DNA from 3 places in the Lentzea sp. NPDC003310 genome. Region 2 is predicted to be linked to each of the others. Evidence: riboswitches for the same ligand, from Rfam matches in the RefSeq annotation. Region 2 holds a riboswitch; each other region holds the start of a gene.
The links. Region 2 has a riboswitch for glycine ahead of gcvP (aminomethyl-transferring glycine dehydrogenase). Riboswitches for the same ligand answer to the same signal wherever they lie in the genome.
Positions count from the first base shown of each region.

Region 1: it holds a riboswitch for glycine, as region 2 does, so the genes downstream of both, gcvT (glycine cleavage system aminomethyltransferase GcvT) here and gcvP (aminomethyl-transferring glycine dehydrogenase) in region 2, are expected to answer to the same signal.
Region 3: it holds a riboswitch for glycine, as region 2 does, so the genes downstream of both, gcvH (glycine cleavage system protein GcvH) here and gcvP (aminomethyl-transferring glycine dehydrogenase) in region 2, are expected to answer to the same signal.

Region 1 is NZ_JBEXNC010000017.1:227,915-237,799, forward strand. Features, by position in the region: gene ABZX02_RS32550 (prolyl oligopeptidase family serine peptidase) at 1-766, opposite strand, end outside; gene ABZX02_RS32555 (DUF1295 domain-containing protein) at 976-1,746, opposite strand; gene ABZX02_RS32560 (cyclopropane-fatty-acyl-phospholipid synthase family protein) at 1,743-2,969, opposite strand; gene ABZX02_RS32565 (hypothetical protein) at 3,124-3,798, shown strand; gene glyA (serine hydroxymethyltransferase) at 3,966-5,231, opposite strand; gene gcvT (glycine cleavage system aminomethyltransferase GcvT) at 5,245-6,339, opposite strand; glycine riboswitch at 6,528-6,618, opposite strand; gene ABZX02_RS32580 (DUF3817 domain-containing protein) at 6,664-6,966, opposite strand; gene ABZX02_RS32585 (hypothetical protein) at 6,981-7,334, opposite strand; gene ABZX02_RS32590 (transcriptional regulator) at 7,541-8,032, opposite strand; gene ABZX02_RS32595 (hypothetical protein) at 8,197-8,376, opposite strand; gene ABZX02_RS32600 (CaiB/BaiF CoA-transferase family protein) at 8,714-9,838, opposite strand; gene ABZX02_RS32605 (acyl-CoA dehydrogenase family protein) at 9,835-9,885, opposite strand, start outside.
Region 2 is NZ_JBEXNC010000013.1:122,969-132,853, reverse strand. Features, by position in the region: gene ABZX02_RS26845 (substrate-binding domain-containing protein) at 1-932, shown strand, start outside; gene ABZX02_RS26840 (aldo/keto reductase) at 947-1,759, opposite strand; gene ABZX02_RS26835 (YafY family protein) at 1,747-2,718, opposite strand; gene ABZX02_RS26830 (DUF3224 domain-containing protein) at 2,768-3,145, shown strand; gene ABZX02_RS26825 (maleylpyruvate isomerase family mycothiol-dependent enzyme) at 3,148-3,807, shown strand; gene ABZX02_RS26820 (class I SAM-dependent methyltransferase) at 3,819-4,421, shown strand; gene ABZX02_RS26815 (hypothetical protein) at 4,434-4,616, shown strand; gene gcvP (aminomethyl-transferring glycine dehydrogenase) at 4,662-7,553, opposite strand; glycine riboswitch at 7,603-7,700, opposite strand; glycine riboswitch at 7,704-7,800, opposite strand; gene ABZX02_RS26805 (Clp protease N-terminal domain-containing protein) at 7,857-8,825, opposite strand; gene ABZX02_RS26800 (MerR family transcriptional regulator) at 8,901-9,467, opposite strand; gene ABZX02_RS26795 (bifunctional nuclease family protein) at 9,847-9,885, opposite strand, start outside.
Region 3 is NZ_JBEXNC010000002.1:20,539-30,423, forward strand. Features, by position in the region: gene ald (alanine dehydrogenase) at 42-1,154, opposite strand; glycine riboswitch at 1,380-1,473, shown strand; gene gcvH (glycine cleavage system protein GcvH) at 1,536-1,919, shown strand; gene ABZX02_RS02750 (L-serine ammonia-lyase) at 1,948-3,312, shown strand; gene ABZX02_RS02755 (helix-turn-helix domain-containing protein) at 3,314-3,667, opposite strand; gene ABZX02_RS02760 (LAGLIDADG family homing endonuclease) at 3,746-6,502, opposite strand; gene ABZX02_RS02765 (VTT domain-containing protein) at 6,994-7,644, opposite strand; gene ABZX02_RS02770 (hypothetical protein) at 7,715-8,119, shown strand; gene ABZX02_RS02775 (AarF/UbiB family protein) at 8,116-9,885, opposite strand, start outside.

The sequences.
Region 1 (9,885 bases), on a different contig from region 2:
GCACGGGCACGAAGGTGCCGTCCAGCGACACCACGTGCAGCGACACGGTGGCGTTCGTCGTGCCGGCCGCCGGGTAGGCGATCTCGGTGGCGGGCGTGGCGGGGTTCGCCGGGTCGGCGATGTACCAGCGCTTCACCTCGGCGTTGTTCACGCGCGCGGCGATGATGCGCGTGCCGTTCGGCTCCCACCAGTAGCCGCGGTAGCGGGACATCTCCTCGGCCGCGATGAACTCGGCGAGGCCGAACGTCACGTCCTCCCCGTCCGGCACGGCGACGGCGGTGTCCTCACCCGACGCCAGCTCGACCACGCGGAGCGTGCCGCGCGTGACGTACGCCACGCGCTGCCCGGTCGGGTCGACGCGCGGGTCGATCACCCCGCCCTCGGTGGGCAGTTCGCGGACCTCGCCACCGACCAGGTCCGCCACGAACAGGCGGCCGGACAACGCGAACGAGGCGACCGACGCGTCCCGGGAGAGGGCGTAGCCGACGATGCCCGCGCCGGACTCGCGCGTGCGCTCGCGGCGTGCCTTCTCCTCCGCCGGCAGGTCCTCCGGATCGGACAGCAGCGCAGCCGGATCGGCGAGCAGCCTCTCGGCGCCGGTGGCCGTGTTCAGCTCCCAGAGCCCGTTCGCACGGCTCGTGGCCGTGGCCGGGCGCAGGAAGAAGACGCGGCCGCCGTCCGCCGACACCGCGAAGGTCCTCGGTGCGCCGACGGTGAACCGCTGGGTGCGCGCCTGTTGGCGCGGGAAGGAGATGTCGTTGCCCACGAGCCCACACTAACCCGCGCACGCGTGCGGCACGGGCGCTGTGACGTGCGCTGCTCCGCACGCCACAGCCTCCAGAGGCGCCTGGGACCGGTGGGGCGACCGGGACACGCCCGGCCCACGTGGCTCTTCGGCGGCAATGGCAACGCGGTGCCGCGAACCCCTGTCTCACGTGGCTCTCGGCGACAGCGTCAACGCATGGCCGCGAACCCCTACCCCACGCGGCTCTTCGGCGGCAACGGGAAGAACCCGCTCGTCCGCCGCACGTACTCGGCGTACCCGGGCCGCCGCGACACGATGTCCTTCTCCAGCAACGGCTTCCCGCTGCCCTTGGCGAGCAGCCACGTCATCACCAGCGGGCCGATGACCGTCGCCGCGCCCCACCACGAGTGCAGCGCGAACAGGAACAGGCCCCACCACACGACCGAGTCGCCGAAGTAGTTCGGGTGCCGCGTGTAGCGCCACAGCCCGCGATCCATCACGGCGCCCTTGTTCGCGGGGTCCGCGCGGAACTGCGAGAGCTGCCAGTCCCCCACGGCCTCGAAGGCGAACCCGACCACCCACACCACGACGCCCACCACGTCCAGCACGCCGAACGGCGCCTCCAGGTGCTGCGCCGCCTGCACCGGCAGCGACACGACCCACATCAGCACGGCCTGCAGCAGGTACACCCGGTACATCCGCAGGCGCGGGTTTCCCTTGGCGCGCTTGAGGATGTCCTGGTACCTCGGGTCCTCGTCCTTGCCGCGGTTGCGCGAGTGGATGTGCACGCCCAGGCGCACACCCCACACGACCGTCAGCGCCGTGACGACCCACTGCCGCGTGGCGTCGCCGTCCGCGAGCAGCAGCGTGATCACCGCGATCACGGCGAACCCGGGACCCCAGACGGAGTCGATCAGGTCGTAGCGCTTGCGGGAGTCCGCGTACAGGAACAACGCGCTCAGCAGCAGCAGAACCGCCACCAGGCTGATCAGGAACGTCATCGGGCCACCAGCTCACGACGCACGCGCGGCATGCCGCTGCGGCCGTTCTCGCTGCGGCGCACCGCGAGGATCTGGTCCACGCCCATCCGTCCCTCCTCGAACGTCAGCGCGCCGCCCGCGAGGTAGAGCCGCCAGACGCGGGCCTGGCCCTCGCCGACGAGCGCCACCACCTCGTCCCAGCGCTCCTCCAGGGTCTCCGCCCACGCGCGCACGGTCCAAACGTAGTGCTCCCGCAACGCGTGCACGTCCCGGATCTCCAGGCCGGCCCCCTCCAGGAAGCCGGTGGTGGCGCTGACCGGACGCATGTGCATGTCCGGCGCGACGTACGACTCGATGAACGCGCCGCCGCCCGGCGCGTTGCGGCCGCGCGACATCTGCTGCAGCAGCAGACGCCCCTCGGGCTTGAGCAGCCGGTGCAGGGTCGCGGCGTACTCCGGGTAGTTCGACTCGCCGACGTGCTCCCCCATCTCGATGGTGGAGATCGCGTCGAACGGCTCGTCGCGCACCTCGCGGTAGTCCTGCAGCCGCACCTCGACGCGGCCCTCCAGGCCCTCGGCGGCGATCCGGCCGAGGATGTGCGCGCGCTGCTGGGCGGAGATCGTCACACCGGTCGCGTGCACGCCGTAGTGCTTCGCCGCGTGGATGATCATCGAACCCCAGCCGCAGCCGACGTCGAGCAGGCGCATGCCCGGTTCGAGGCCGAGCTTGCGGCAGACGAGGTCCAGCTTGTTGTGCTGCGCCTGCTCGAGCGGCTCGTCCTCGGACGTGAAGTACGCGCACGAGTAGGCCATGCTCGGGTCGAGCACGAGCTGGTAGAAGTCGTTGCTCAGGTCGTAGTGGTGCGAGATGGCGTCCCGGTCGCGGCTCTTCGTGTGCAGCGCGCCCTTCAGCCGTGCCTCCTCCTTCGGCGCGTCGGGGTTGGGCCCGAGCACCTTCAACCGGAACGCGAGCCGGGCCACCTCGGTGAGCTTCGGCCGCCGGGTGACGCCCCGGCGCACGAGCCCCCAGATCTGGGAGAGACCGGTCGCGAGATCACCCTCCACGTCGAGCTCCCCGCTCACGTACGCGCGCGCGAGCCCCAGCTCGTTCGGACTCCACACGAGCCTCCGCAACGCGTCGCGCGAGCGGATCACGAGCACCGTGCCGTCCTGCGGCCCGGCGACACTTCCGTCCCAGGCTCGAAATCCGATCGGCACCGGCGCGCCCAGCACCCGTTCGGCCATTCCCGCCAGCTGACCAGCGACGACCACCCTGCACCTCCTGCGTGACCTGGCTCCGCCAGACGTTCGAGACAGGACGAGGTTCGGTTCGTTTCTGAACCGAGACGCAACCACGCCCGTATGGCCTCGATAGAGCGAACGGATGGACAAGGAGGACATGAGTGTGATCCGACGTAACCGCATTGCCATCGGGCTCGCCGCGGGACTCGCAGTTGTGCTGGGTCTGGGTGTCTGGAGCGCCACGGGCAGTGGCACGAACTCCAAGCCGGTGGCACAAACCGAAACCGACCTGGGCGTCCTCGGTGACTACGGCGACGTGGGTCAGCCCCCGGTACTCCAGGAGCCCGCGCAGGCGCCCGAAACCCCCGTGCAGCAGCAGGCCCCCGAGACCCCGGCCGCCCAGCCGGCCGCGCAGCCCCCGGCTGCCGCTCCCGTCAGCTCGTTGAAGCTGGTGGGCAAGCCCGTCGACAAGATGGGCCTCGTGGTCCAGGACGGCGACGGCCGCACGATGTACCGCTTCGACAAGGACGTTCCCAAGCCCGAGGGCAAGTCGAACTGCAACGGCACGTGCGCCACCACGTGGCCGCCGCTGCTGTCGGACACCGTCCCGCAGGTCGAGGGCATCGACTCGAAGCTGGTCTCCCTGATCACCCGCGCCGACGGCAAGAAGCAGGTCGCGATCGACGGCTGGGCCCTCTACGCCTACTCGCAGGACCCGAAGCCGGGTGCCTGGAAGGGCCAGGGCGTCGGCGGTACCTGGTTCGTGATCCAGCCCGACGGCAAGCGCAACGTGGAGTGCCTGCCCCCCGGTGTCACGGCCCCCGCTGCGTAACCCCACAGCATCCCGTTAGGACGGTCCATCTGAGACACACATCACCCTGACACGGTGACACCCCGGCCCTGGGGAAGGGGCCGGGGTTCCCGTCGTTTCGCTCCAGGGACGCAGAACGCGAAGGGCGCCACCGGGAAGTCCCGGTGGCGCCCTTCGTCGTCAGTGCGTCAGAGCGTGGAGTACAGCGGGTGCTTGGCCGCCAGCACCTCGACGCGGGCGCGCAGCTCGTCGAGCGCCGCACCCGGCTTCAGGGCCTCCGCGATCACGTCGGCGACCTCGGTGAAGTCCACCTCGCCGAACCCGCGGGTGGCGAGCGCCGGCGTGCCGATCCGCAGACCGGACGTCACCATCGGCGGACGCGGGTCATTGGGAACGGCGTTGCGGTTGACCGTGATGCCGATCTGGTGCAGGACGTCCTCGGCCTGCTTGCCGTCGAGCTCGGAGTTCACCAGGTCGACCAGGACCAGGTGCACGTCCGTGCCGCCGGTGAGGACCTTCACGCCGGCCTCGGCGACGTCCGCCTGCGAGAGGCGGTCGGCGAGGATCCGCGAGCCCTCCAGCGTGCGGCGCTGGCGGTCGGCGAACTCCGGCGAGGCGGCGTGCTTGAACGCCACGGCCTTGGCCGCGATCACGTGCTCCAGCGGGCCGCCCTGCTGGCCGGGGAACACCGCCGAGTTGATCTTCTTGGCGATGTCGGCCTCGTTCGACAGGATCACGCCACCACGCGGACCGCCGAGGGTCTTGTGGGTCGTGGTCGTCGTGACGTGCGCGTGCGGCACGGGCGACGGGTGCAGACCGGCGGCGACGAGGCCGGCGAAGTGCGCCATGTCGACCATCAGGTAGGCCTCGACCGAGTCCGCGATGCGGCGGAACTCGGCGAAGTCCAGCTGGCGCGGGTAGGCGGACCAGCCCGCGACGATCAGCTTCGGGCGGTGCTCCTGCGCCAGGCGCTCGACCTCGGCCATGTCGACACGGCCGTCGGAGTCGGCGACGTGGTACGGCACGACGTTGTAGAGCTTGCCGGAGAAGTTGATCCGCATGCCGTGGGTCAGGTGACCGCCGTGCGCGAGGTCCAGGCCGAGGATCGTGTCGCCGGGCTGGAGCAGCGCGAACATCGCGGCCGCGTTGGCCTGCGCGCCCGAGTGCGGCTGCACGTTCGCGAAGCCCGCGCCGAAGAGCGACTTGATGCGCTCGATGGCGAGGCGCTCGACGACGTCCACGTGCTCGCAGCCGCCGTAGTAGCGGCGGCCGGGGTAGCCCTCGGCGTACTTGTTCGTCAGCACCGAGCCCTGCGCCTGCAGGACCGACACGGGCGTGAAGTTCTCCGAGGCGATCATCTCGAGCGTGCCCTGCTGGCGCGCCAGCTCGGCCGCGACGGCCTCGGCGACCTCGGGGTCGTACTCCGCGAGGGAAGCGTTGAACTGGTCGGACATCTGGAAGAACTCCCTACTTGGCGCGCTTGTAGAACGGAAGTGCGACGACCTCGACCGGCTGCTTCTTGCCGCGGACGTCCACCAGCAACTGGGTGCCCGGCTCGGCACTGGCCTTGGTCACGTAGGCCATGGCGACGGAATAGCCGAGGGTCGGGGACAGCGCGCCCGACGTCACCTCGCCCACGACCTCGTCGCCGTTCAGCACCGCGTACCCGTGGCGCGGGGCACGGCGCTCGGGGGTCTTCAGCCCGACCAGGACCGAGTCCACACCGGACTCGGCGACCTTGGCGAGCGCGTCGCGGCCCACGAAGTCGCCCGGCTTGTCGAGCTTCACGACGCGGCCGAGGTTCGCGTTGTAGGGCGTGAGCGACGTCGTGAGCTCGTTGCCGTACAAGGGCATCCCGGCTTCGAGGCGCAGCGTGTCGCGGCAGCCGAGACCGCACGGCTTGAGCTCGTGCGCCTGCCCGGCCTCGAGCAGCGCTGCCCACACGGCGGACGCGTCGGCGGGCGCGACGAACAGCTCGAAGCCCTCCTCGCCGGTGTAGCCGGTGCGGGCGAGCAGCGCGTCGACGCCGGCGACCGTGGAGGGGTAGGAGGCGTAGTACTTGACCGTCGAGAGGTCCGTGTCGGTGAGGCCCGAAAGGATCTCGACCGACTTCGGGCCCTGGATCGCGATCAGCGCGTAGTCCGTGGACTTGTCGGTGACGACGGTGTCGAACCCGGCGGCGCGCTCGACCAGTGCTTCAGCCACCACTGAAGCGTTGGAGGCGTTCGCGACGACCATGAACTCCTCGTCGCCGAGGCGGTACACGATCAGGTCGTCGATCACGCCGCCGTCGGCCTGCGTGATCATCGTGTAGCGCGCCTTGCCGACCGCGAGCGCGGAGATGTGGCCGACGAGCGCGAAGTCGAGGGCCTCCCCCGCCTGCGGACCGGTCAGCACGATCTCACCCATGTGCGTGAGGTCGAACAGGCCCGCGGTCTGGCGCACGGCGTGGTGCTCCGCGAGCTCGGACGAGTAGCGCAGCGGCATCCGCCAGCCCGCGAAGTCGGTGAACATCGCGCCGAGCTGCTCGTGCTCGGCGTTCAGAGGCGTGAGGCGGGACATCAGAACGCTCCTCCAGGGTGCGCCGAAGAGCCGGACGCGGCCGGCTGAGGCATCAGAAGAATGACACGGTCCATCGGAGACTCCTCACTAGAGCGAGCCTCCCCCTCTGTCATGAGCCTGAGAGCTTCACCACCGCAGTGGTTTGCACCGTGGGCGAGGCTGCCGAGCAGCCTGCTTTTCAGAGTTGCCTGCGTCGCGCGGTACCTGTACCTGAGAGATTCCGGGGAGGAGTTGCTCCTACGGTGCTCCCACTCAAGGGAGCTCTCCCGCGCGACATCGACGGCCGTGTTCAGTTGGTAGCCCCAGACGCTAGCAGGCCAAACGTCACAACGGCACGCCCTGAGCGGTCTTCTCGACCACCTTGCGCTCCGCCCAGAAGGACAGGAACGGGATCGTGCCGGCGAGCAGCACCAGCAGGGTGCCCTTGATCGACCACCGGAGCTTCAGCGCCAGGTCGACCGAAAGCACCAGGTAGATGGCGTAGAGGAAGCCGTGGATCGGGCCGACGACCTTCATCGCGCCACCCATGTCCGCGGCGTACTTGAGCACCATCGCCACGACCAGGAGCAGCAGGAAGACTCCGACCACGTAAGCCATGACCCTGAACCGGGTCAACGCACCCTTCATCTGCCCGCCTTCGCTCAACGACCGTCCCGCGCGTTGAGGTCCGCGAGCATGCGGTTGTAGGCCGCGAGCTCCGCGTCTTCGTCATCGTCGAACTGCTCGACAGGCGCGGGTTTGACGGCGACAACCGTACTTACCGGCGAAGGAGCGGCTGCAACCGGCTCGGGTGAGAGAGCCTCGTCACGGCGTTCGCGCGCGAGCTTGCGGAAGCGCCACACCATGAAGAGGGGGAAGAGGCCGAAGAGCGGCCACTGGAGCACGTACCCGAGGTTCTGGAACGTGCCGCTGGCGGACTCGAAGCGCTGCCACTGCCACCAGGCGAGCCCGCAACAGACGATCAACGCCGCCAGACAGGCGAGCGCGATCAGCACACGTTGGGGGGTAAGGAGGCCGCGCACGACCTCAAGACTACTTGGGTGAGGCCTCCTGATGGAGGCCACCCCGTGGGGTGTGAGGGCCTCGGCCCTCAGCTGAGGAACACGGCGGACGAACGTTCGGCGAGCGCGCCCCGCACGGACGCGCGTGCCCGTTCAACGAGTGGATACAGGGCTGCCGCCTCCGACAGCCCGTTCCGCTACTACGCCACGCCGTCCCGGCGCTGCCTCTGCAGACGTGCGACGCACCAGGCCGCGGCGGAGCCACGACGAAGGTGCTGGAGAACCGTCATCGGTCCCAGGCGCCTCCCGAGGTCGGCAGGCGTGAGGCCGGCCGCGCGGTAGTCGAGCGCGCGCTGGTCCAACGGGCTGATGCCCGCGTCCCACCACTGCTCGGCCTCGGCGACGTCGCCCACCAGCTGCCAGTAGCTCGCCGCGGCGGCGAGCAGTGCCTCGGGTGCCTCCGGCGCCCGCTTGCGCATCGCGGCCACGTAGGCCGGATCCGCCGAGTCGACCTTGACCAAGCCACGCGACCCACTCCTGCCTCCCCGCTGCACGGGGATGCCGGGCGCCGAGGGGGGAGCCTCCGCGAGCCACGCGTTCTTGATCCGGTTCACCTCCTGCATCTCTGCGTCGTCAGACCGTTCAGCCGCCCACTGCTGCAACAGCTCGTGGACCCCGGAGTCCTCGACCATCAATGCCTCCTCGTCGGTCGGGGATCGGCCATTGCAGCGGAAGGTATTCGGTAGGTCTGACAATCGCCAGACCCTGAATCCCCAGAACACCCGTTACCAGTGCGTGATTGGCCTCATTCCACCCGTCCGGCGCAACGCGGAGGGCTGAAGATCACCGTCCGTGACTAGCTGAGCGGGGTGGCCGTCCCGAAGAGGCTGCGGACGAAGGTGATGATCGACTCCGCGCCCTGACGCAGCCAGCCGAGGACCTGCTGCACCGCCGAAGCGGACTGCTCGGGCTGGGTGATCAGGAGGAACAGCACCAGCGCGACGCCCGCCAGCACTAGCACCTTCTTGAGGTTCACAGGTACCTCTCCGTCCGTGTCGTTCACCGGTCGGGCGGCCGACCGCCCGTGTCACCCGTCATGGTCCCTCATTCACCCGGCCGATGAACAACGACCACGCCAAACTCGTCACAGGATCCGCCAGGGACGCACGCCTGCACGACGTCCAATGTCACCCGAATGGCGGCTAAAGACGGGCCTCAGCAGCGCCGATGTCCTGGGCACGAGGTGAACACGGACACCCTCGCATCCCACAGCTTGGAAGAAGGACTGTTGCACCGGGGCTCACCCGGATGCCGACCGTGCCCGATCACGCACCGTCACGCCGTCGTGGCGCCTTTAATACGCACCCGACCATTCATCCAATTACTCCAGACCGCCTCAGTTCCATAATCCGGTCCTCTGCCACACCCATGTCGGCAAGCACTTCCGCGGTGTTCGTCCCCGGCGGGACCGGGGGCGTCGGAACGGCCGCCGGAGTGCGGTCGAAGCGGGGCGCCGGAGCCGGGTGGGCCACCCCGGACACGTCCACGAAAGTGTCTCGGGCGGCGTTGTACGGGTGAACCGCCGCCTCGGCCGGGGTCAGCACCGGCGCCAGGCACGCGTCCGTGTCCCGCGCCAGGTCCGCCCACTCGTCCCGCGGCCGGGTCTTCACCGCCGCCGCGATGCGCTCGCGCAGCTCGGGCCAGTTCGCCGGGTCGTTGCGACTCGGCGCCTCCTGCAGGCCCAGCACGCGGACCAGGTCGGCGTAGAACTTCTCCTCCAGCGCGCCGATCGCCACGTACCTGCCGTCGGCCGCCTCGTAGACGTCGTAGAACGGCACCCCGCCGTCGAGCATGTTCTCGCCGCGCCCGCCGGACCACAGGCCCGCGGACCGCATGCCGTGCAGGAACGTCGTCAGCAGCGCCGCGCCGTCGACCATGGCCGTGTCGACGACCTGGCCGCGTCCGGAGCGCTCCCGTTCGTACAGCGCGGCCAGCACGCCGAGGGCGAGCAGCAGCCCTCCCCCGCCGAAGTCGCCGAGCAGGTTGATGGGGAACGACGGCGGCCCGCCGGCCCGTCCCAACGGCTCCAGAGCGCCCGCCACGGCGATGTAGTTGATGTCGTGGCCCGCCCGGTCGGCCAGCGGCCCGTCCTGCCCCCAACCGGTCATGCGCCCATATACAAGGCGCGGGTTGCGGGCGAGGGCCTGGGCGGGGCCGATGCCCAGCCGTTCGGTGACGCCCGGCCGGAAGCCCTCGATCAGCACGTCCGAGCGCTCGACCAGGCCCAGCACCAGCTCGGCGCCCTCGGGCTTGCGGGTGTCGATCGCGATCGACCGCCGGCCGCGGGTGAGGAAGTCGCCGGGGACGGCCGGGTGACTCCCCGGCTTGTGCACCTGGACGACGTCGGCGCCCAGGTCGGCGAGCACCATGGCACCGAACGGCGCGGGCGCGAGTCCCGCCAGTTCGACGACCCGAAGTCCTGCCAGCGGGCCGCTCACAAGGACCTCGCGATGATTTCCTTCATGATCTCGTTCGTGCCGCCGTA
Region 2 (9,885 bases):
CGACCGTGAACGCGGCGGGCTTCTCCGTCACGCCGGTGTCCGAAGTGGACCTGTTCAAGCACAACACGGGCAAGGAGGCGCCGTCGAAGCCGTTGGTGGGCGTGCTGCCCGCCGGACCGGCTCCGGTGGCGGACTTCCCGTACGTCGCGCTCGGCGGCAGCGAGGTCGGCGAGGCGGAAGAGCGTGCGGCGCAGGCGTTCCGCGACTTCATGACCGAACCCGCGCAGCAGGCGGTGCTCGCGCGCGGCGGCCTGCGCGTCGAGTCCACTCAGGACCGCCCGTCGCCCTCGCCGGGCGTGTCCTGGTCCGCCGTCACGGAGAACCTGGTCGCCGCCGACGCGACGACCACGCAGCAGATCTCCTCGGCGTGGCAGTCCGCCGACCGCGGCGGGCAGGTCGTCACGGTCCTGACGGACGTGTCGACGTCGATGAAACCCAGGCTGGACAAGGTGAAGGCGGCCCTGCGCGGCCAGGTCGACCGCGCGGTGTCGGGGTCGTTCGGGCTGTGGGACTTCGCCCGCGACCGCGACGGGTCCAAGCCGTACAAGCAGCTGGTCGCGACCGGGCCGGTCGGGGAGAAGCGCGAGGCGTTGCGCCGGTCGATCGACGGGCTCAAGACCGCGGACGGCTCGCAGCTCTACAGCGCGCTCGCGGCCTGTTACGAGACGGCGCACGACGGGTTCGTGGCCGGGCGGGTCAACCGGGTCGTGGTGATCACCGACGGCACGCCGGACGGCGGCATCGACCTGGCGGCGCTCAAGGCGCAGCTGCACGGGACGGACCTGCCGGTCAGCTTCATCGCGATCGGCGGCGAGGTGGACAAGGCGGCGCTGACGGACATCGCGCAGACCACCGGCGGGTCGGTGTCGGTGGTGGAGAACGAGAGCGGCGTGGAGGCCGCGCTCGGCCAGGTGCTGTCGACTAACGCCTGACCGGGCGCGACCGCTCAGGCGGCGTTGAAGCGGTCGGGGTCCGGGCCGGTGCGCGTGCCGTTGTCGAGCTCGGTGATCACGAGCATGTCGTCCTGGGCCAGCTCGAAGTCGAAGACGTCGATGTTCTCCTTGATCCGGTAGGGCGTGACGGACTTCGGGATCACCACGATGCCCAGCTGGACGTGCCAGCGCAGCACGATCTGGGCCGGGGTCTTGCCGTACTTCTCGGCGAGCGAGGTGAGGTCCGGCTGCCGCAGCAGCGCGCCCTGCGCGAGCGGCGACCAGGCCTCGGTGACGATGCGGTGGGTGACGTGCACCTTGCGCATCTCCTCCTGCTGCAGCAACGGGTGCAGCTCGATCTGGTTCACCGCCGGGGTGGTCGGGAACTCGTCGAACAGGCGCTGCAGGTGCGGGGTGTGGAAGTTGGACACGCCGATCGCGCGCACGCGACCGTCGGCGTAGAGGCGTTCCATCGCGCGCCACGACTCGGCGTAGAGGTCGCGCTCCGGGGTAGGCCAGTGGATGAGGTAGAGGTCGATGACGTCGCGGCGCAGGCGCCGCGCGCTCTCGTCGAACGCGCGCAGCGTGGCGTCGTGGCCCTGGTCCGCGTTCCACAGCTTGGTCGTGACGAACAGGTCGGGGATGCCGGCGATGGCGTCGCCGACACCGGACTCGTTGCCGTAGGCCGCGGCGGTGTCGATGCTGCGGTAACCGGCCTCGATGGCCGTGGTGACCGCACCGGCCACCTGCTCCTCCGGCACCTGGTAGACGCCGAAGCCGAGTTGAGGGATCCGTACTCCGTTGTTCAACGAGATCAGCGGAACCATGCGGGTAGCTTCGCACCGTTGTAGACGTCGTGCATCGCCTTGATTGTCGCGGCGATGTCGGCCCTCAAGTCGTTCGGTGCCAACACTTCCACGTCCGCGCCGAATTTGAGCAGGTCAGCGACGGCGTGCCGGGTCGACTCGGTCGGGAAGCCGAACTCCTCCCCCGGCCGCGGATCCAGTTCGCGCACGACCCGCGCCTGGTAGCCGCTGAGCAGGTACTGGGTCTTGTCCAGGCCGGACCGCGTCATGCGGACCGTGACGCGCTCGCCGTACATGCGGGCCTCGAACCGCTCGGACCAGTCGGCCCAGAACGCCGCCAGGTCGAAGTCCTCCGGGCGGTCGAACGTGTCGGCGGTGACCTCCAGCGCGAGCACGCGCGAGACGCGGTAGGTGCGGCCGCTGCCGACGAAGTACCAGGTCCCGGCCTTCAGCACGAGCCCGTACGGGTCGACCTCGCGCTCCACGGTCTCGCTGCCCCAGCGCTGGTAGGTCATGCGGACCCGGCGCTGTTCCCAGACCGCGTCGGCGATCGGGGCGAGGTGCTCGGTCGGCTCGTCGCCGCGGAACCACGTCGGGGTGTCGAGGTGGAAGCGCCCGCGGATCTGCTCGGCACGCGAGCGCAGCTCGGTCGGCAGCGCGGCGAGGAGCTTGAGCTGCGCTGCGGCCGCGAACTCCTTGAGCCCCAGCGCCTCCGCGGGTCCGGGCAGGCCCGCGAGGAACAGCGACTGCGCCTCGTCGGTGGTGAGGCCGGTCAGCCGGGTGCGGTAGCCGTCGACGAGCCGGTAGCCGCCCGCCGGGCCGCGGTCGGCGTAGACGGGGATGCCCGCGGCGGACAGCTCCTCGACGTCGCGGTAGATCGTGCGCGGCGAGACCTCCAGCTCGGCCGCCAGTTCGTCCGCCGTCATCCGGCCCCGCGACTGCAGGAGCAGGAGGACCTGGATGAGCCTGCCGGATTTCATGGGATGAACCTGACACGTTCTGTCAGGAATTACCAGCAGAGTGGCGTCCATGAAGGCAACAGGAACCATCGCCGTGAAGAGCTGGGACGAGAAGACGTGGGAAGGCCGGCCCTACGCCGACGTGGAGGGCCGCAAGCTCACCGAGGCACACGTCCAGTTCACCTACGGCGGCGAGATCAGCGGTGTCGGCAGCTGCCGGTACCTCATGTACTACGGCGAGAACGTCGCGTGGACGACCGCGATCGAGGAGGTCGTCACCGACGACGGCACGCTGGTGCTGCGGCACGTCGGCGCCTACCGGTCCGCTGTGGAGGGTACGACCGAGATCGTCGACGGCACCGGGAAGTTCCTCAACGCGCGAGGTGCGGTGACGGTGGACTGGGCGGAGGATGGCAGCGGCACCTACACCCTGGAGTACGAGGTCTGACGATGACCAACGCCCCCATCTACGACGCGGCCAAGCAGCGGATCGCCTCGCTCGTCGAGGGCCACGACCCGCAGACGCCCGTGGCGGCGACGCCCGGCTGGTCGGTCAAGGACGTGGTGGCGCACCTCGCCGGCGGTCTGCGCGACTTCGCGGACCGCCGGTTCGACGGCGTCGAGACGGGCGAGTGGGGTGAACGGCAGGTGCGCGACCGCCGCGACAACACCCTCGCCGACGCCTTCGCCGAGTGGGACGCGAACCGCGAGCTCGCCGCACCGCTCTTCGACACCCCGATGGGGCCGGTCCTGGTGTCGGAGGTGATCGCGCACGAGCACGACCTCCGCGCGGCACTGGGCGTGCCCGGCGACCGGAACGGCGTCGAGGTGCGGGCGGCGCTCGTGAAGCCGTTGCAGCAGCTCGACCAGCGGATGCGGGAGAACGACGTGCCGGCGCTGCGCATCACCCTGGAGCACGGCGACCGGGTGCTCGGGCACGGCGACCCGGCCGGGACGTTGCGGACGACGTCGTTCGAGCTGATGCGGGCCATCGGCGGACGGCGGTCGGCCGACCAGATCAAGGCTTTGGACTGGGACGGTGATCCGGACGTCTGGATCTCCTCGCTCGCGTTGTTCGGACGGCACCGGCCGGAGCCGTTCAGCGAGTAGGTTCTCCGCACGTGGGCGACTGGCTGACGGACACGCGCGACTCCTACGACACGGTGGCGACCAGCTACGCGGACCTCACCCGCGGGTTGCTCGACGACCTGCCACACCTGCGGGCAGCGTTGCGGCTGTTCGCGGAGGAGGTGCGCGGGCCGGTCGCGGACGTCGGCTGCGGGCCCGGCGACACCACCGCGCTGCTGCACGGGTACGGGGTGGACGCGTTCGGGATGGACCTCTCCCCCGGGATGATCGACCTGGCCCGGTCCTCGCATCCCGGGCTGCGGTTCGAGGTGGGCTCGATGACCGACCCGCTGCCGGGCGGGCTCGGCGGGATCCTCTGCTGGTGGTCGCTGATCCACGTGCCGGACGAGCTCGTGCCCGTGGTGTTCGGGCACTTCCGCGCCGCGCTGGCACCGGACGGCCTGCTGCAGCTGGGTTTCCACGTCGGCGACCGCACGAACCTCAAGACCTCGGGCTACGGCGGGCACCCGATGAGGGTGAACGTCCACCTGCGCCCGCCCGAGCGGGTGGCGGGGTGGCTGCGGGACGCGGGCTTCACCGTCGAGGCCCGGTGGCTGCTGGGCGACGACGGCGCGGTGCTGTTCGCGCGGGGGTGAGACCATCAGCGCGTGTCAGAGGAACAGACCTGCCAGCGCTGCGGTGAGACGGTCGAGCTGGAGACCGAGGACTTCGAGCTGTTCGAGCGGATGCACCCCGACTGCTTCCACTTCGCGTTCGAGCACGACCTGTCCCGGCCCGGCATCGGCGCCGACGAGAACTGCGGCGACGAGACCTGCCCCGTCGGAGCATGAGAAAAGGGGCGCACCCCCGAGTGCGCCCCTTTCCCGTGACTCGGATCAGCTGCTGTACGCCTCGAGCGGCGGGCAGGAGCAGACCAGGTTGCGGTCGCCCTTCGCGCCGTCGATGCGGCGGACCGGCGGCCAGATCTTCGGAGCACCGGTACCGGCCGGGTACACGGCCTCCTCGCGGGTGTACGGGTGGTTCCACTCGCCGACGGTCACGCTGGCCGCGGTGTGCGGGGCGTTGCGCAGCGGGTTGTCCTCGACGGGCCACTCGCCGGCGCCGACCTTGTCGATCTCGCGCTTGATGGCGATCATGGCGTCGATGAACCGGTCGATCTCGGCCAGGTCCTCGGACTCGGTCGGCTCGACCATCAGCGTGCCGGCGACCGGGAACGACATCGTCGGCGCGTGCAGGCCGTAGTCGGCGAGGCGCTTCGCGACGTCGTCCACCGTCACGCCGGTGGCCTTGGTGATCGGGCGCAGGTCGAGGATGCACTCGTGGGCGACGAAGCCGCCCTCGCCGGTGTAGAGGACCGGGTAGTGCTCGTCCAACCTCCGCGCCACGTAGTTCGCGGCCGCCACGGCGGTCAGGGTGGCGCGACGCAGGCCGTCGCCGCCCATCATGCGCACGTACGCCCACGAGATCGGCAGGATCGACGCGGAACCCCACGGGGCGCCGGAGATCGGGCCGACACCGGTGGCCGGGCCCGCCGTCGGCTGCAGCGGGTGGTTCGGCAGGAACGGCGCGAGGTGGGACTTCACGCCGATCGGGCCGACACCGGGGCCACCGCCGCCGTGCGGGATGCAGAACGTCTTGTGCAGGTTCAGGTGCGAGACGTCCGAGCCGAACTTGCCGTAGCGGGCCAGGCCGATCAACGCGTTGAGGTTCGCGCCGTCGACGTACACCTGGCCGCCCGCGTCGTGGACCAGGCCGCAGACCTCGCGGACGGTGTCCTCGTACACGCCGTGGGTCGACGGGTAGGTGATCATGATCGCGGCCAGGTCGTCGGCGTGCTCCGCGACGGTGGTGCGCAGGTGACCCATGTCGATGTTGCCCTTGTCGTCGCACTTCACGACGACGACGCGCATGCCGGCCATGACGGCGGACGCGGCGTTGGTGCCGTGCGCGGACGACGGGATGAGGCAGACGTCGCGAGCCTCGTTGCCGTTCGCGCGGTGGTACGCGCGGATCGCGAGCAGGCCGGCGAACTCACCCTGCGAGCCGGCGTTCGGCTGCAGCGAGACGGCGTCGTAGCCGGTGACCTCGGCGAGCCACGCCTCCAGGTCGGACACGATCTTCAGCAGCCCGGCGGCGTCCTCGACCGGCGCGAACGGGTGCAGCGTCGAGAACTCCGGCCACGTGATGGACTCCATCTCCGCGGTGGCGTTCAGCTTCATCGTGCAGGAGCCGAGCGGGATCATGCTGCGGTCCAGGGCGACGTCCTTGTCGGACAGCGCGCGCAGGTAGCGCAGCAGGGCCGTCTCCGAGCGGTGCGCGTGGAAGACCGGGTGGGTCAGGTAGTCCGAGGTGCGGCGCAGGTCGGCCGGGATGCCGTCGGCGGTGTCGGCGTCGATCGCGTCCACGTCGGCACCCGTGACACCGAACGCGTTCCACACGGCGATGACGTGCGCGCGGGTCGTCTTCTCGTCGCAGGCGATCGCGACGACGTCGGCGTCCACGAGACGGAGGTTGATGCCGGCCTCGCGGGCCTTCGCGACGACCTCGGCGGCACGACCCTCGACGCGGACCTCGACGGTGTCGAAGAACTCGCCGTGCACGACGTCCAGCCCGGCCTCGCACAGGCCCGTGGCGAGCACGGTGGCCAGGCGGTGCACGCGGGTCGCGATCGACCTCAGGCCCTCGGGACCGTGGTAGACGGCGTACATGGACGCGATCACGGCCAGCAGCACCTGCGCGGTGCAGATGTTGGACGTGGCCTTCTCACGGCGGATGTGCTGCTCGCGCGTCTGGAGCGCGAGGCGGTAGGCCAGCGAGCCGTCCGAGTCGACGGAGACGCCGACGAGACGGCCGGGCAGCTGGCGCTCCAGACCGGACCGGACGGCCATGTAACCGGCGTGCGGGCCACCGAAGCCGATCGGGACGCCGAAGCGCTGGGTGGTGCCGACGACGACGTCCGCGCCGATCTCGCCCGGCGCGCGCAGCAGCGTCAGCGCGAGCAGGTCGGCGACCACGACGGCCTGCGCACCGGCGGCGTGGATCTCCTCGATCAGCGCCTTCTGGTCGCGCACCACACCGGACGCGCCGGGGTAGGACAGCAGCACGCCGTAGAAGTCACCGCCGAGGCCCAGACCCTCGATGCCCTGCGACAGGTCGGCGACGACGATCTCGATGCCGAGCGGCTCGGCACGCGTCTCGATGACGGCGAGCGTCTGCGGCAGCGTGTCGGCGTCGACGACGAACTTGTTCGACTTGGACTTGCCGGCGCGGCGCACCAGCGTCATCGCCTCGGCGGCGGCGGTCGACTCGTCCAGCATGGACGCGTTCGCGGTCGGCAGGCCCGTCAGGTCGCCCACCATGGTCTGGAAGTTCAGCAGCGCTTCGAGGCGGCCCTGCGAGATCTCCGGCTGGTACGGCGTGTAGGCCGTGTACCAGGCGGGGCTTTCCAGGACGTTGCGCAGGATCACGCCCGGCGTCACGGTGTCGTAGTAGCCGAGACCGATCATCTGGGTCATCGGGCGGTTCTGCGACGCGAGCTCGCGCAGCTCCGCGAGCGCCTCGGTCTCGGTGGCCGGGGCGGGCAGGTCCAGCACGAGGTCGCGCTCGTGGATGGACGAAGGCACCGCGTGCTGCGCCAGCTCCTCCAGCGACCCGACGCCGATGACGTCGAGGATGCGCGCGAGTTCGGCGGGGCGCGGGCCGACGTGGCGGTCGGCGAACGGGGTGCCGTGCTCGAGAGCGGCGAGCGGAATGCGGTCCTGCGTCATCAAACGCCTCCGGGGGGCTGCGGGCACACGTGTCCTGGTGCCCTCCCCGCTCTGTCCGTACCCCGAGGGGCGCCTGAGAGGTTCACCCGTTGCGAGAACGGGCTTTCACCGTCGGCGGGATCCCTTGCGGGGATCCACTTTCCAGAGGCGTCTCACTCGGCGGTCCTGGATGCCTGAGAGGTTCCCGGGGAGGGACTTGCTCCTTCGGCGCCGGGCTCTGCGACCCGGTCTCTCCCGCCTGAGTTCAGCGACTACCCGAGAAGAATACCCGCAGGCAGCCCGGGTAGTCGCTAGGGACGCGACCTACGTCTCAGTGGCGAGACCGGCGAGCGCCGGCGCGACGGGGTCGGCGGGGTCGTCCCGCAGCGCCACGAGCAGGTGGCGGGTGCCCACCACGGCGTCCCCGCTCCGGGCCGCGACGAGCTTCGCCCGTTCCACCGCCCGTTCGACGGACCCGCCCCGGGGCAACGCCTCCAGGTCGACGCCGGCCGCGCGCAACGCCGCCGCGCCACCCGACTCGAACTCCGGCTTCAGGGTCCGGCCCGCGACCCGCACCTGCTCGTCGACCGTCAGCACCGCCGCCACCAGGTCGCGGGAGGAGAGGTCGCGCCGGGCGGCGACCGCGAGCCGTTCGGCCTCGTTGCGCACGACGGTCAGCACCGGCCCGCCCAGTCCCTGACCGCGTGCGACGAGCCGCGTCAGCCAGCGCACGTACCCGCCGCCGGACTCCCCCTCCAGCGCGCCCGCCTTGCGCAGCAACCAGACCGCGGGCGCCTCCTCGACCTCCGCGTAGGTCCGCGCGGCGTCGGCGCGCACCGCGGCAGCCGTCTCCTCGACGTCCACCCCGCGCAGGACGAACAGGTCGGCCGCACGTCCCGTGTCCTGAGCCAGCAGCGCGAGAGAGAGGTGGGTCGTGGTGAGCACGCCGTCGCCCGCTTCCGTGATCGCCGTACGGAGACACGCCTCCAGTGCGCGACTGACCGGCAGAACGGTGTCCACGCGGGCATGGTCGCAGGCGGCGTTCATCAACGCCGTGACGTCCGGATCAGCCTCGGGAACGACGCCGCCGTCGTCGCCCGCCCAGTGCTCGGTGCCGCGTGCCATCGCCTGCGCCCGCAGCGACCTCACGCCGAGCTTGCGGCCGGGACCGGTGGTGTCGATCAGCGAGATCAGCAGGTTCTCAGTGCCGAGGAAGCCGAACTCCAGGCGGAACGCGCGCTGCACTGCCGCGGCGAGGACTTTGACGACCTGCGACGAAGGGGTGTGCGTCATGACCGTGACGGTAGGGACGCCGATCGGCCACGCGCTGCTGCCGACCGGCCACCGGGGACGGCCGGTCGGCCATGATCAGCCGGTGGCGCGCTCGCGCCGGCGGCGGGTCAGCTCGTCCTCGGTCATCGGCGCGATCTCGACGCCGTCCGCACGTTCGGCCGGGAACTCGTGGATCGTGCCGGAGATCTCGCGCATCGCACCGCTCACCGCGATGCCGAACACGCCCTGACCGCCCTGCAGCAGGTCGACGACCTCCTCCGGCGAGGTGCACTCGTAGACCGTGGTGCCGTCGGAGAAGAGCGTGATCCTCGCCAGGTCCTGCACGCCGCGGCGGCGCAGGTGGTCGACCGCGACCCGGATGTTCTGCAGCGAGACGCCGGTGTCCAGCAGTCGCTTCACGACCTTGAGGACCAGGATGTCCTTGAAGGAGTACAGCCGCTGGCTGCCCGAGCCGTGCGCCATCCGCACCGTCGGGGCGACCAGCCCTGTCCTTGCCCAGTAGTCGAGCTGCCGGTACGTGATGCCCGCGATCTGGCACGCCGCGGGTCCTCGGTAACCGACGAGCTCGTCCGGCAGCGAGGAGTCCGGGAACAGTTCACCCTGCAGCCCGGATTCGGCCCTCAAGGGCGCTTCCTCGACCACGCCTGCCTCCCCTCGGAACGGCCACGAAACTCATGACCGTCAAGCCGCCGCGTCCACTCTCGCGAAGCGGCGACGTCCACTCGAGTTCGACGGTAAGACCGGTCCGATGGCAGGTCAACGCGACGCGCGGGGAGCGACGACCCTCAACCTGAGGTGGAGGGTCATACCGTCACCCGAACTAGGACGTTCAGGTGACGTTTAGTGATCGTTTAGCGAGAATAACGACCTAAAGTAGTCCTGTCGGGTGACGTCCAAACGAACGTTCGACAGCCCATACGAGACGGAGTGCGACGCACCGAAACTCACTCACAGGCGTCCCAGGCGTCGCACCGCGAGTCTGCCCCGCGACGGTGCCTATGTGTCCGCTCCGCGACAGTGCCTATGTATCCGCTCCGCGGAAGTCCTCGGGGGAGACCGA
Region 3 (9,885 bases), on a different contig from region 2:
AGCGATTCACGCGTGCGGGGGCTTCCTCATTCAGTTGGCTTTCAGATCACGGACTCGAGCGGCGTGTGCGGCAGGCCGGTCGCCTCGGCCACCGGGCCGTTGGTCAGCTTGCCGGCGTGCGCGTTGAGGCCCAGGGCGAGCGAACGGTCGTCCTTGAGCGCCTTCTCCCAGCCCTTGTCGGCCAGCGCGACCGCGTACGGCAGCGTCACGTTGGTCAGCGCGTAGGTCGAGGTGCGCGGCACGGCGCCCGGCATGTTCGCGACGCAGTAGAACACCGAGTTGTGGACCTCGTAGGTCGGCTCGGCGTGCGTGGTGGCGCGCGAGTCCTCGAAGCAACCGCCCTGGTCGATCGCGATGTCGACGAGCACCGAGCCCGGCTTCATCTCGGCGACCAGCGCGTTCGAGACCAGCTTCGGCGCGGCGGCACCGGGGACGAGCACGGCGCCGATGACCAGGTCGGCCTCGCGGACGGCCTGCTCGATCGCGAACGAGTTCGACGCGAGCGTGCGCAGGCGGCCCTGGAACTGGGCGTCGATCTGGCGCAGGCGGTCGACGTTGGTGTCGAGGATCTGCACGTCCGCGCCCATGCCGACGGCGATCGTGGCGGCGTTGATGCCCGCCACGCCGCCGCCGATCACGACCACGCGGGCCGGGGCGACACCGGGGACGCCACCGGGCAGCACGCCGCGGCCGCCGGAGGGCTTCATCAGGATGAACGCGCCGACCTGCGGGGCGAGCCTGCCCGCGACCTCGGACATCGGGGCGAGCAGCGGCAGCGCGCGGTTCGGCAGCTGCACGGTCTCGTACGCGATGGCCGTCGTGCCGGACGCGAGCAGCGCCTCGGTCAGCGGCTTGTCGGCGGCGAGGTGCAGGTACGTGAAGAGGGTCTGGCCGGCGCGCAGGCGGGGGTACTCCTCCGCGATCGGCTCCTTGACCTTGAGGACCATGTCACCCTCGGCCCAGACGTCGTCGGCCGACGCGAGGATCTTCGCGCCCGCGGCGAGGTACTCCTCGTCGGTGATCGCGGAGCCCAGACCGGCGCCCTGCTCGACGAACACGTCGTGCCCGCGGCTCGTCAGCTCGTGCGCACCGGCAGGGGTGAGAGCGACGCGGTACTCGTGGTTCTTGATCTCGCGGGGAACTGCGATCCGCACGATGACTCCTCCGTTCGGTGGCCGACATCTCACAATGTGGGGCAGTCGGAAGGTCATGTCACTGTGCGGATCGCACTATCCGGGCACCCCGCGATTGTTCACTTGGGACAGAGCGACCTGAGCGTGGTTCGCGTTCCACTCGACGGTCTCGCGTTGACACTCGGCGGGGGCCGCACATAGCGTTCGGCCCGGACAACTGAACACCGGCCGCGGCGCGCGAGCGCCAGAACCCGCGTGGGAGAGACCTCGACGAGCGCAGTCGGGGCGCCGAAGGGGCAAGCTCCCGCACACTCTCAGGCAGCAAGACCACTCGGGGTAGGCAACTCTGCACGGCGGAGGGGGCGCAAGTTTCCTGCATCCGTCACAGCCAGAGGAGTCGCCGTGGAGTTCCCCGACAACCTGCTCTACACCGTCGAGCACGAGTGGGTCGACTGGACGCCGGGTACCCAGGACCCGCTGACCTGCGGAATCACCGAGTACGCCGCCGACGCCCTCGGCGACATCGTGTACGTGCAGCTGCCCGAGGTCGGTGCCAAGGTCGTCACCAACGCCGTCTGCGGCGAGCTCGAGTCCACCAAGTCCGTCAGTGACCTGTTCTCGCCCGTCACCGGCGAGGTCATCGAGGTCAACGACGCCGTCGTCCAGGACCCGGCGATCGTCAACAGCGACCCGTACGGCGAGGGCTGGCTGTTCAAGGTCCGCGTCGACTCGGCGGAGAACCTGCTCACCGCGGCGAAGTACGCCGAGCTCACCAACACTGACTGACCGCCCCACCACCACGAAGGACTGATCAGTGGCGATCAGCGTTTTCGACCTGTTCTCCGTCGGCATCGGACCGTCGAGCTCCCACACCGTCGGCCCGATGCGCGCGGCCGCGATGTTCGTCGACAAGCTCGGCGACCGCCTGTCCACAGTGGACCGCGTGCACGTCCAGCTGTTCGGCTCGCTCGGCGCCACCGGGCACGGCCACGGCAGCCCCAAGGCCGTGTTCCTCGGCCTGGAGGGCAACCTCCCCGAGGAGGTCGACCCGTCCGTCGCGGCGGAACGCGTCGAGGAGATCATCTCCGGCGGCCGGCTGAAGCTCGGCGGCACGCACGAGATCGGCTTCACGCACGACCGCGACCTCGTCATGCACCGCCGCAAGTCACTCCCGTTGCACCCCAACGGGATGAGCTTCGAGGCGTTCAGCGGCGGCAAGCCGGTCGAGCACGCCGTCTACTACTCGATCGGCGGCGGCTTCGTCGTCGACGAGAACGCGAGCGGCACCGACCGGATCAAGCCGGACACCACGCCGTTGCCGCACCCGTTCCTGACCGGCGACCAGCTCCTCGCGCGCTGCCGCGAGACCGGCCTGTCGATCAGCGAGATCATGATGGCCAACGAGCTGTCGTGGCGCACGGAAACCGAGGTGCGGGAAGGACTCCTGCACATCTGGCACGTCATGCAGGAGTGCGTCGAACGCGGCTGCACCGAGCACGGCACCCTGCCCGGCGGCCTGAAGGTCCGCCGCCGCGCCGCCGAGATGCGCAAGCGCTTGGAGAGCGAGCACTTCGTCACCGACCCGCTGCGGGTCATGGACTGGGTCACGCTCTTCGCGCTCGCGGTCAACGAGGAGAACGCGGCGGGCGGCCGCGTCGTCACCGCGCCGACCAACGGCGCGGCCGGCATCGTCCCGGCGGTCCTGCACTACTACACGAAGTTCGTGCCGGGAGCGAACGACGACGGCGTGGTCAGGTTCCTGCTCACGGCGGGCGCGATCGGCGTGCTGTTCAAGGAGAACGCCTCGATCTCCGGCGCCGAGGTCGGCTGCCAGGGCGAGGTCGGCTCGGCCTGCTCGATGGCCGCGGGCGGCCTGGCCGAGGTGCTCGGCGGCACCCCGGAACAGGTCGAGAACGCCGCCGAGATCGCCATGGAGCACAACCTGGGCCTCACGTGCGACCCGATCGGCGGCCTGGTGCAGATCCCGTGCATCGAGCGCAACGCCGTCGCGTCCATCAAGGCCATCACGGCGGTGCGGATGGCGTTGCGGGGCGACGGCTCGCACTTCGTGTCGCTCGACAAGGTCATCAAGACCATGCGCGACACCGGCAAGGACATGTCGGTGAAGTACAAGGAAACCGCTCGCGGCGGACTCGCCGTGAACGTGATCGAGTGCTGACTCAGCGAGCGTCGTAGGCGGCCTGCGCCGCCAGCACCTCGGGCATGCGCGCCTCCAGCAGTTGGATGAGCGCGAGCAGCCTGTCCGCCGTCTCGCGCCCGAGCGGCGTCAGGCTGTAGTCGACACGCGGCGGGTTCGTGTTCTGGGCTTCCCGGTGCACGAGCCCGTCGCGTTCGAGCGCCTGCAACGTCTGGGACAGCATCTTCTCGCTGACCCCGTCGACGCGGCGGCGCAGTTCGTTGAACCTCAGCGGGCCGTCCACGAGCACGCCCAGCGTGAGGCCGCCCCACCTGCCCGTGACGTGCTCCAGCGTGGGACGTGACGGGCACGCCTTCGCGAACACGTTGTAGTCCATGACGGCATCATAGCTGGTCAAAACGCTAACTGATAGTAAGTGTGAGAGCTCTCCACGTCAGGGAGAGCTCTCACACCGTCAGAACGGCCAGTCCGCGTTCCGGCCCGCCTCGAGCAGGGGGATGGCCCGGAACGTCGCGTCGGACAGGCCGCCGAACTCGTGACGACCGGCCGTGCCGGTGGCGTACGCCGCGCGCTGGTACCCGTTCAGGTTGAACCCGTAGACCGGCACGTGCGCCGGCACGACGTCCGAGACGCCCTGCCCGTACGGCCCGGAGATCGTCTGCATGTCCGAGATGATGAACACGCGGTCGTGCCCCCGGTAGGAGCGCTTGAGCGACCCGATGATGTCGGTGCCGTGCCCGACCTCGCCGACCCTCTGCAGGAACCGCTCCACCCCGCGCAGGACCGACGAGCCCTGCTTGACGTCGTGCCGGAACGTGCCGTCCGCGAACCCGACCACGTCGACCTGCTCGCCCTTCGCGCCCAGGGCGACGCCGAAGATCGCCGCGGCCTTCACCGGGCTGACCTTCGAGCGGGCCGAGAAGCCGAGGCCCGTCATCGACCCCGAGGTGTCGACGAGGACCAGCGAGCGGCCCGGCAGTGCGGGCAGGTTCCGCAGCGACAGCTGCAGCGCCTGGTCCAGGGCGTAGCCCCAGCGCAGGGTCGGTGCCGCCTCGTACGCGGAGAGGAAGCGGAACGGGAACTGCCGCGAGCGCGCTACCTGGCCGGGGTCGGCCAGACGTGCCGCGACGGCTGCCGCTGCCTCGTCGGACATGCCGGCCTCGTCGAAGTTCCTGAGGTTTCGGAGGCAGTTGCCGGTGACCAGACCTGCCGCCACGAAGACGTTCGACGGCTCCACCGTCACGCAGTAGGTCGGGCGCTCACCTCCATCCTCGATCGACACGATCCGGTCCAGTGCGACCGCTTCGTCGTAGCCGTGCATTTCACTGTGCGCGGGCGCCACGTGCGCCAGCAGTTCCGCGAGTCGTGCGAGCTTTGCGGCCTTGTACCCGATGCGCAGGTCCAGTAGTTCCGCGAGCCGAACCAGAGCGGTGGCGCGGTTCACCTCGACGATGTGGATCGGGTGCCGGCCCTGGATGTGTCCGGTGCCCACACGTACCGAGCGCTCGCGGACGATGTTGGTGACACCGAGCCGCAGCAACGCGTCCGAGACCTGCTCCGCCAGTCGGCGGGACACCGTCCCGTACTCGACCGCGCCGTGGACCGTGCCCTTCGCGTTGACGCGCTCACGCACGCAGCCGTCCGTGTCGATCAGCCCGGAGAGCGCACCGATCCAGAACTCGCGGCTGAACGGCCGGGTGGGCAGTGCCTTGACCTCGCACCGCTTGCCCCACACGTCGTAGGCGCGCAGGACCTCCGTCAGCGGGTTGCGCTTCCACTGCTTGAACGGGAACCGCAGTCGAACGATCTTCCCGTTCGCGGTCTCGGTGACGCCGCAACCGTGCTTCGCCGCGTATTCACGTAGGAAAGCGACCGCGCCGTCGTCAGGATCTCCGTGGAACTCGGGGGTCAGCGCCGTCATGCCGCCGTCGCCGAGCATCGCGCCGACGAAGTACCCGTCCCACGCATCGCCCTCGTCACCGAAGTAGCCGGCCGTGAGCGGCGCAGGGATGCGGTCACCTGGTCGGAGTTCGGCGGACGTCGTCCACTCCCACGCCTGGCGCCCGGCACGTCGCTGTCGAATCCACCGGTGGTCCGTCGTGGCATCGACCACGCGGCCGGACGCGAACCGGATGGACAGGACAGGCCGGATGCCGGTGTCGAGCCAGGCCGACGGAACGGTCGGGACGAGGGTGCCCACCGAGTGGTCGCGCGGCCCCTGGTTCGCGCCGTACTTGACCGGGCGGGTGTCCCACGCCTTGTCGTACGAGAGAACCGGCAGCCGACGGGCGACGACCTCCTCGATCGGCGCGGTGGTGCCGTCGGCGAGCCAGACCGGGGTGCCCTCGGCGAGGCAGGCCATGTACCCCATGGACGGCGCGAGCGCCTCCCACACCTCACGCGTGAGCGGCCCCTGCAGCCACCCGGCCACCGACTCCCACGTCATCCCCGCCGACCGCAGCACCTCGACCGCGTCCGGACGCGAGAAGAGCGCACGCCGCTGCTCCACCGGCCACGCCATGAGCTCCCGGCGCGCCGCGAGAACGCGCAGGTCGGCGGGCACGGGGGTGTCCGAGGACCGGCGCACGTCCAGGACGTGCTGGAACAGCGCGCCCTGCCACGGTGCGACGGGCGAGGGGTGCGCGAGGTTCAGCACGTCGGCCATGCGGAAGCCGCGGGCGTCGCTGTCCCACTTGGCGACGGCGCGCTCGTTGTAGAGGCGGCGGACGGCGTCGGCGATGCCGCGCTTGATCGGCTTCGGGACGCTGCGGCCGTACCTGCTGGTCCAGTACGCGAGGAGCTCGCCCGGCTCGTCCGCCCGCTGCAGCACCGAGTCCACGACGGCGCGGTTGGTGACGCCGGCGCTCGACTCGAAGAGCAGGCGCGCGTGGACGAACTCGGCCGCGCCCACGAGCGACGCGGTGCGCATGTTCGCCTCGCCCCGCAGCCACGCGAGCAGGCGCGCGGTCCACTCGGGATCGGACAGCGCCGCGGTGTGGACGAGCTGCGCGAAGCGGCTGTCGCGCTGGTCGGCGGACTCGTAGAAGGTGGCCTCGCCGCCCATGTTCGCCACGGCGAGCAGGAACAGCTCGGACCTGGTGTCGCGCGCGTAGCCGTCGCCGCCCTCGTGGGTGACGTCGGTCGGAACGGGCGCCGTGGCGACCGGGCTGGTGCCCGCCGGACGTGCGCGGAAGATGTTGAACTTCGCCATCGGCTCTTTCCCCCTCGAAGAAAACAAAAGGGGAGCCCACAGACCCCACACGTGTCCGAGATCAAGGTCGCGGAAGGTACGTTGCTGCTCTGCCAGATTGAGCTACAGCCGGTTGCCCGCCTGGCGGGATTCGAACCCGCAACCCGCCCATTAACAGTGGAAGTAACCCTCTGCTTCGCACCGGACACGTGTGGAGTTGTGCGCTCCCGAGATCAAGCCGCCAACGGCACAGTTGCGTTTTGAAGACGAAGTATCCGTTGGCTTCGCACCGGGTGCGATTTCTATGCAACCACACCGCGCCAGTGAATTAATTCCGGCGGAATGTGGAGTTGTGGACGCCCGAGATCAAATCGCGGAAGGTGACGTGCTCACCGGGGTGAGCGAGACCGGCCGAGACCGGCCTCAGGAGTTGAACCTGAGTAATCACCGAAGTAACCCTCCGCTGCGCACCGGGCGCCCATTAATACAACCACGGCGCGCAACGGGTTTTTCTACGGCGCCGTCTTCACGAGCCGGCGAAGGAGGTAGAAGAGGCCGACGGTGAGCAGGAATCCGACCGCGCTGATCATCACGATCTGTTCCACGGTGTCCGCCTTGGACCCCGCGAACACGTAGGCGGCGCAAATCGGCAGGGTGCCGATGAGCGTGAACGACATGAAGGTCCGGAAAGACACGCGGGAGACGCCGGCGGACACGGACACGGTCTCCGCCATCATCGGGATGCCGCGTGCCACGCCGAAGAACCACGGCCCGAACTGGCGGCCCCAGCGCCGCATCTCGGTCAGCTCCTCGATGGTCACCACCCGGCGCACCAGCCACGGCCCCGCGAACCGCCCCAGGGCGTACCCTGCGGCAGAGGAACCCAGGGATCCGATGACCGCGAGTGCCAGCCCGAGGGGCAGGCCGAGTGCCGTTCCCGCCAGCACGATGAGCGGAGTGGACGGCACGGGCAGCAGCACGTCCACGACGAGCAGGGCGAAGATCGCCACCGCCGCCCACGCCGGGTCGATGCCGCGCACCCACGTCACGACACCGTCGAAGTCGATGAGGTCGAGTGCCTCGAACACGATCCAGCTCAGCAGCACGAAGCCGAGCACGACGGCCGGTATCCACTTCCACCGGACGCCCGTCTCATAACTCATCGGGTGATGGTCGCCCACGTCGATCCGCCGGACAATCCGCCAGTGGCGCAGGTTCCGCGAAGGGACACTCATGAGTGACGATCTCGTGCCTTTTCTGGGGCACTGGGTGCTCGACCCGGCACGCTCCGCATACACCGGCGGCACCCCGCCGCGCAGTGGTCACTACGACCTGAGGCTCGAGAACGACCGGCTGGTGGTGAGCATCGAGGGCGTGCTGGGGTCCGGCGACCCCATCCGCACCGGGTACACATTGGACCTCTGGCAGGACACGCCGATGAGCGTCGGCCACGTCGACCGCGTGCGGACGGTCGTCGAGCCGCGCCGGTTCTGCACCATCGCGTACGCGGGCGCGCAAGCGGTTGCGCGCGCCTGGCGGGTGCTCGGGCACCTCAACGAGATGACGGTCGTCCAGTCCGCGCCGGACGTGTTCGGCGTGTGGCGCGACGACGTGTCCGTGTACCGCAGGCAGTTCTAGGACCTCGGCCTCAGCACCGTCACGACGACCCGAAGGCCCAGCAGCACCGCGATGATCAGCAGGTTGTAGCCGAGCACCTGGTGCAGCCCGACGTCGGACGAGATCCGCGGCCCGCCGGACGAGCCGAGCAGCAGCACCGCCATCACCCCGGCCGTCGCGCCCAGCGCGGTCAGCATCAGCTGGTGCAGCAGGCCGGTGATGAACGACCTGTCGCGTTCGTCCGCGAAGAGGCGCATCGACATGCTGAGGCGGCCCTGCTCCACCGCGCCGGTGATCCGGTCGATCCGCCGCGGCAGCCGGCGCAGCATCGGCAGCACGGCCTGCAGCTCCTCGGCCATGGTCCGCTGGACCGACTCCGGCGTGAGCCGTTCGGAGATCTGCTCGGTGGCGAACGACCGCGACTCCACGACGATGTTGAAGCCCGGCGCGAGCACCGCGAGCGTGCCCTCCAGGGTCGCGAGGGCCCGGAACACCGCCGCGATCTCCGGCGGGATGCTCAGGCCGAAACGCGACACGATCAGGAACAGGTCGCCGAACATCTCCACGTCCGGGCGCATGCCCGCGCCGAGGTGGCGGGCCATGAACTGCCCGAGGGCGCGTTCGAGTCGCTGTTCGTCGATGTCCTCGGGGCGTGAGGTCAGCTCCAGCAACGCGTCGGTGAGGCCGGCCGGGTCGCTGCGGTCGATCGCGAGCAGCAGCCGTTGCAGCGCCGAGCGCAGCGCGGAGTCGATCCGGCCGACCGAGCCGAAGTCGAGCAGGCCCAGGCGGCCGTCGGTGAGCAGCAGCACGTTGCCGGGGTGCGGGTCGGCGTGGAAGACGCCGTCGAGCATCACCTGGCGCAGCACGAACCGCAGCAGCGTCCGGGCGAGGCCCTCGTCCTGGGCGGCGCCGCGCAGCGGGACACCGTCGAGGCGGTCCATGACGAGCACGCGCGAGGTCGACAGGTGAACGTGCGGCAGGCCGACCGTCGAGTCCGACGCCGCCGCCACGGCCGCGAGGTTGCGCGCCTCGATCCGGAAGTCGAGCTCCTCGCGCAACGCCGCCGCGAACCCGGCCGCCAGGTCGCGGACGCCCAGCGCCGAGCCCCACCGCGTGCGCTGCAGCTTCTCGGCGAGCCGCGTGACGATGTCCAGGTCGCCCTCGGCGGTCGCCCGCACGTCCGGGCGTTGCACCTTCACGACGACCTCGGCGCCGGAGGCCAGCACGGCGCGGTGGACCTGCGCGATCGACGCCGCCGCGAGCGGTTCGGGATCGACCTCGCGGAACGCGCCGAGGCCCACCTCGGCGTCGAGCACCGCCCTGACCTGCTCCCACTTCGCCGCGGGCACCTTGTCCTGCAACAGGCTCAGCTCGTCGACGAAGTCCTGCGGCAGCAGGTCGGCGCGCGTCGACAGCACCTGTCCGAGCTTCACGAACGTCACGCCGGCGTCCTGCAGCGCGAGCCGCAACGACCGCGCCAGCCCGGTGTCGGTGCGCTCCCGGCCGCGCAGGTACGGCCCGAGTCCGTGGCGGACCGCGATCGCCGTGATGCGCGAGTACCGCCGGGTGCGCGCGATCCGGCGGCGCAGCACGCCCCACCACTCGGTGGGCGGCGGGATCGAGCCGGTCGGCACGATGACCTCGGCGAACGCCAGCACCGCGATCACGGCGAGGATGGACAGTCCGAGTTGGACCGTCACCAGTGCGGCGGACGGCTCGGCGGTGGTCTCGCCGAAGACGCCCTGCGCCACGGCCATCGCGAGCAGGCACGCGAGCGCGGTGCGGAC